One region of the Bacillus sp. BC08 genome, then DNA from elsewhere that is predicted to be linked to it. Evidence: predicted binding sites of a transcription regulator. Region 1 holds the regulator's gene; the other holds the start of a gene.

Evidence for each region. The regulator NrdR, encoded in region 1, represses ribonucleotide reductase genes. The targets are predictions, from matches to a motif close to AACACNATATATNGTGTT.
Region 2: ACXVYO_RS08085 (anaerobic ribonucleoside triphosphate reductase) is a predicted target of NrdR. The motif match lies at 1,898-1,915, and genes of this name have one in related genera.

Annotation. Positions count from the first base shown of each region.
Region 1 covers NZ_JBTGPA010000035.1:276,586-279,784, forward strand. Annotated here, with positions in the region: gene ACXVYO_RS19525 (glyceraldehyde-3-phosphate dehydrogenase) at 1-478, shown strand, start outside; gene speD (adenosylmethionine decarboxylase) at 867-1,250, shown strand; gene nrdR (transcriptional regulator NrdR) at 1,536-1,997, shown strand; gene ACXVYO_RS19540 (replication initiation and membrane attachment family protein) at 2,150-3,199, shown strand, end outside.
Region 2 covers NZ_JBTGPA010000027.1:371,117-374,315, forward strand. Annotated here, with positions in the region: gene ACXVYO_RS08085 (anaerobic ribonucleoside triphosphate reductase) at 1-1,855, opposite strand, end outside; gene nrdG (anaerobic ribonucleoside-triphosphate reductase activating protein) at 1-2, opposite strand, end outside; gene plsY (glycerol-3-phosphate 1-O-acyltransferase PlsY) at 2,081-2,677, shown strand; gene ACXVYO_RS08095 (HesB/YadR/YfhF family protein) at 2,786-3,076, shown strand; gene ACXVYO_RS08100 (acyl-CoA thioesterase) at 3,105-3,199, opposite strand, start outside.

The sequences.
Region 1 (3,199 bases):
AAAAAATATTGATAACCCACATAAAGATTTAAGAAGAGCGCGTGCTTGCGGACAATCGATCATTCCGACAACGACAGGTGCCGCGAAAGCGCTTGCAAAAGTTCTTCCGCACTTAAACGGAAAACTTCATGGTATGGCACTTCGTGTACCAACACCAAACGTGTCTCTTGTTGACTTAGTAGTAGATGTAAAACGTGATGTGACAGTTGAAGCTATTAATGAAGCATTCAAAACTGTTGCAAACGGTGCATTAAAAGGTATTGTAGAATTCAGCGAAGAGCCTTTAGTATCTATTGACTTTAATACAAATACACACTCAGCTATTATTGATGGTTTATCTACAATGGTAATGGGTGATCGTAAAGTGAAAGTACTTGCTTGGTATGATAACGAGTGGGGCTACTCTCGTCGTGTTGTGGATCTTGTAACGTTAGTTGTTGACGAATTAGCGAAGCAAGAAAATGTGCAACATATTTAAGTGAATAAGGGAGAGGGCAAGTGAATATTTGCCCTCTTTTTTTTATATTTTTTCTGAAAAGGAAAAAATTATAGGAGTATATTTTTGAAAGTGGACATACCACGAAACGTTGTGATTACTGTATTTGTGAATCATTTATTTTTTTTAGGGAAAAGTAAAGAGGAAAATATGACAGAAAATCGAAAAAACTGTTGTTGCAAAATGAAAATAAACAAAGTATACTAACACTCGTAAACTTAAGAGCTGAGGTACGTAGTCACTACTTAAAGGGTTAGGACCTCTCTGGACTAACTTTCCCCCGTGGTAGTGGAGCAAGCCAAATTGCAAATTAGTTTTCAATTCGAACAGTTAGAATAAATTTACAAGGGGGAACTGTAGAATGGATACTATGGATACGATGGGTCGTCACGTGATCGCTGAACTTTGGGATTGCGATTTCGACAAGCTTAATGACATGCCGTATATTGAACAATTATTTGTGGATGCAGCACTGAGAGCTGGTGCTGAAGTACGTGAGGTGGCTTTCCATAAATTTGCACCACAAGGTGTAAGTGGAGTAGTAATTATCTCGGAATCACATTTAACAATTCATAGCTTTCCGGAGCACGGTTACGCAAGTATCGATGTTTATACTTGTGGGGATCGTATTGATCCAAATGTTGCTGCAGAATATATTGCAGAAGGTTTAAACGCGAAAACGCGTGAGAGCATCGAGCTTCCTCGAGGCACTGGTAGCTTCGAAATTAAGCAGAGAGAAACAAAAGCTCTTTAAAAAAGAACATAATTGATTTAAAATGTAAAGAGGTGTATAATGCACCTCTTTTTTAGTTTATAAAAAAGGAAAAATATAACGTACTTGTTAGTTAGATAAATTGAGCTCTTATGAATAAGTTAACGCCACGTCTCCCATCTTATTTTTGAAAACGAGATGATAAAATTATGAGCATAAACTTAAAGTGGTAAGAGAGTTAGAATGAGTTATATAATATTGTATATATATTGTCAGATGAAGTAAGTAGAGGAAAAATAAAGAGTATAGTGTAAAGGAGTGAATATATTGCGTTGTCCATCCTGTTCTCATAATGGTACAAGAGTGTTAGATTCGCGTCCGGTAGACGAGGGGCGCTCTATTCGAAGAAGGAGAGAGTGTGAAAGTTGTTTAAGTCGCTTTACGACATTTGAAAGAGTAGAAGAGTCACCTCTTATCGTTGTAAAAAAAGAAGGCACACGAGAAGAGTTTAATAAAGAAAAGATTTTGCGCGGCTTAATTAAAGCTTGCGAAAAAAGACCAGTATCTTTAAGACAATTAGAAGAAGTAACTCAAAGTGTGGAACGTGAACTTCGTAATTTAGGTATATCAGAAGTGAAAAGTGATATGATTGGTGAAATTGTTATGGAAGAACTACGTGATATTGATGATGTTGCTTACGTGCGTTTTGCTTCTGTATATCGCCAATTTAAAGATTTAAATGTATTTATTGAAGAATTAAAAGATATACTGCAAAAAGAAAGAGAGTAGAAGTTATATTTTATTCTCTTTACATACCGTAAGGAATGAGATAAGAGAGCTAGAAGCGAAAGCTAATAGCTCTTTTTCGCTAAGAAATTATATAATGAAGATAGAACAAATGAAGTAGAGGATAGATTGGATGAGAGAAAGGAAAAGCAAGAATGGAAAAACAGTCATGGATGGAGCTATTGCCAATTGATCGTTATAAAGTAAGTGCGAAAGGGTTATTGCATAATTACGACCGAAAAGTGTTAACGATGTTGTATCAGCCGTTAATAGGTAGTAGGGCTTTTAGCTTGTATATGACGCTATGGGGAGAGTTAGAGCAAGATCGAGTGTTTGGAAAAGAGAATACACATCATTCCCTTATGGTGACCATGCAAATGCAGCTTCCCGAAATATATGAGGACCGCGTAAAGTTAGAGGCAATTGGGCTTTTGAAGGTATATATTAAGAAAGAAAAAGATATTCGAATGTTTATATACGAATTGCAACCGCCTTTATCTCCGAAACAGTTTTTTGATGATATTGTGTTAAGCATCTTTTTATACAATCGATTGAGTCGGACAAAATATAATCAAGTAAAGCAATATTTCTTAGAAGAAGAATTTGATTTTGCTTCTTATGAAAATGTTACGCGTTCTTTCAATGATGTGTTTGGTTCGTTTAACCCAGGACAGCTTGAGCATGCGCAAGAAGATCTTCGTATTCCAAAAACGACAGCTATGCCAAGTAACGAGAAGGGAGACGCTCCAAAAGTTTGGAATGATTTCTTTGATTTCTCCTTATTTGTAGATGGCTTGTCCGCTCTTGTTCCTAAAAAGGCGATTACAGATCAAGTGCGAGAATGTGTCATTACACTTGCTTACGTGTACGATGTAGATGTGTTATCGATGCAAAATATCGTTCTTGGTACGGTGACAGAGATGCAGACAATTGATATCGAAAGGCTTAGAAAAGGAGCGCGTGATTGGTATCAGTTCGAAAACGGTCAAGCGTTACCTGTATTAAGTGAAAGAGTACAACCTCACGCTGCACGTATGATGGAAGGGAAAGAGCCTTCTACGCAAGAAGAGATGTTAATAAAACAATTAGAGGAAATCTCACCAAAACAACTATTGAAAGAAATCTCTGGTGGTGCAGAGGCGACAAAGGCTGACTTGCAGATCGTTGAAGATGTAATGATCAATCAAAAATTAACGCCAGGTGTT
Region 2 (3,199 bases), on a different contig from region 1:
ATTTATGCTTCACCCGGTCCATCTCTTCACTACGTTTCGCACTATTCCACTTCGACATATCACCTACAAGATAACCTGTTATACGGCGAATTCTTTCTATATTAGCCTCGTCTTCATTTCCGCAGCTTGGGCATTCATTACCAATAACCCCGTGGTAACTGCAGCACTTACAACGGTCAACAGGATGATTAATTGAACCGTATCCAACGCCATGATCTGACATCGCTCGTACAATTTGTTTTAACGCCTGTTTATTATGCATAGCTGCTCCGTCTAGTTCAATATACGTAATATGTCCCCCGTTACATAGGGCATGGAAAGGTCCTTCTAAACGAATTTTATTTATCGCTTGCATGTTATAGTAAACTGGGATATGAAATGAATTCGTATAATAATTATGGTTCGTTATACCGCTAATCACACCAAATTCTTCTCTATCTTTTTTCACAAACTTCCCTGATAATCCTTCTGCAGGAGTTGCAATTACTGAGAAATTCAGTTCATGTTCTTCCGTCGCTTTATCCATTTTATCTCTCATAAAGGAAATGATTTCATACCCGAGTTTCCATGACTCTTCATCTTCTCCATGATGCTTTCCTGTTAAAGCTACTAAACACTCCGCAAGACCTATAAAACCAAGACTTAGCGTACCTTGCTTTAAAATGGATGCTACAGAATCTTCAGGATGTAACTTTTCTCCACCGCGCCATACACCTTGCGAATATAAAAATCGAAAATCTCTTGCTCGCTTCGTACATTGATACTCAAATCTCTCTAATAATTGCTGGATTCCTAAATCTAAGTAATAATTTAACGCTTCAAAAAATGCTTCTTTTGAACCACTAATTAACGCTAATTTCACTAAGTTGATAGACGTAAATGATAAATTGCCTCTTCCAATCGCTGTTTCTTCTCCATGTATGTTAGACATAACACGGGTACGACATCCCATGTAACATACTTCACTTTCCGGTCGCCCGTCATAATGCACGGCATTAAATGGCGCATCTAAAAATGAAAAGTTAGGGAATAATCGTTCAGCCGTTGTCTCTAAAGCTAATTCAAATAAATCATAGTTCGGATCACATTCTTCAAAATTCACACCTTTTTTCATTTTAAAAATTTGAATAGGAAAAATTGGCGTTTCTCCTTTACCAAGACCAGCTTGTGTCGCTTTTAAAAGCTGTCTAACTAATAACCGTCCCTCTTTTGATGTGTCTGTTCCATAATTAATAGAAATAAACGGTACTTGTCCCCCGCCCCTACTATGCATACTATTGGAATTATGAACGAAAGCTTCACACGCCTGATACGTATCATTTTCTGTTTCTTTCCATGCAAATTCATCTATTTGTTCTTTCGTAAGCGGATATGACTGTAATCGTTCCTTATGTCTCGCTACTGTTTTTCTCACATATGGAGCTAAATCAATATCAAAGAGTGCAAATGATTGACCACCGTGCTGCATATTTTGATTCGCCTGAAAAATAATAGACGAAAGAGCCAATGCACTTTTAATATCCTGCGGTTGTCTCATATGCCCATGTCCGGTATGAAAACCGTTCGCGAGCATTTGTGCTAACGGAATTTGCGAACAAGTCGTCGTTCCTGTCGCATAAAAATCTAAGTCATGTGGATATAATATATTTTGATTTATCGCTTTTTTCACTTGCTCTGACAATAAATTTTCAACTGCATAATATTTCGCGCTCTCTGATGCGAACGTTCCCATTACTCCCATCGGAGAGCGGCCATCTACATTTGCATTTTCTTGCATTAAATCTTGCTCACTACCGTGGACAATCGTCTCAAATACTCTCATTAATTCTTCTCCACGTACATTTCGTTGTAACATTTATAACCCTCCACCAATATGTTGTTGTCTTTTGATTAAAATGTTACTACATATAGTCTTGGTGTTTCTGTGAGAAATGTAACATTCCTGTGAAATTTTTTTCACGAAATAATGAATTTTTCATTTACAAAAAAGAAATGTGCTCTTTACAAATGTATGGTACAATATACGGGAAAAACTCTTTTTACCCTTTATCAACACATTTGAATAAAGGAGACTGAACTTATGGTTACTACATATCTTTTATTTATCGTTGCCTACTTACTTGGCTCGATTCCATTCGCACTAGTCGTTGGAAAAATCGGCTACGGAATCGATATTCGTGAGCACGGAAGCGGTAATCTAGGCGGAACAAATACATTCCGCACACTAGGGAAAAAAGCAGGTTTTATCGTTACAATTGCTGACATTTTAAAAGGTACATTAGCAACAAGTCTACCGATTATTTTCGGATTAGATGTTCACCCACTATGGTTCGGATTAGCAGCTGTTCTTGGACATGTGTATCCGATTTTCGCAAAATTCCGTGGTGGTAAAGCTGTTGCAACTTCTGCTGGCGTACTATTATGCTACTCTCCAGTTGTTTTTGCAATATTAGCTGTTGTCTTTTTCAGCCTTTTATTTACAACAAGATACGTATCACTTTCTTCTATGGTAACAGCCGTCGTTGCTGTTATTGCATCCATTGTTAGCGGGGATAAAATCTTCATTATTGCGATGTGTTTATTAGCAGGTATGGTTATTTATAAACACCGTGCAAATATCGGACGAATTATAAATAAAACTGAACCGAAAGCAAACTTTTCAAAAAAGCAAAAATAAGATCGTAACCCACATAACGCAAAAAGAAAACGTGAAGCATATTAATAGCGTCTTTTTGCGTTATTTTTTATACTAAAGAAAAAGCAACATAATTTGGAGGAACTATACATGAATCTTTCCGTAACAAAAGAAGCAGCACAATGGTATAAAAACGAATTAAACTTACAATCAGGTGAAACACTACGCCTTTTCGTACAATACGGCGGTTGCAGTACTGTGCAAAAAGGACTTTCTTTAGGTATTCGTAAAGATGATCCTGCATATCCTGCTGTTCAAACTCAAGAAGAAGGTATTAACTTCTTTATTGAAGGCGATGATGAGTGGTTCTTCGATGGACATAATTTATCTGTTACATTTAACGACGGTGATGATTTCCCGCAATTTAATTATGAAAAATAAAAAAAGTGTGGCAGAAGCCACACTTTTTTTATTTTTTCTTAATTTCCTCATATTTCGCATACCACTCAGGATATAACTTTTTAAATGATACGGGCCTGAACCCTTCTTTTTTCGCACAAATAT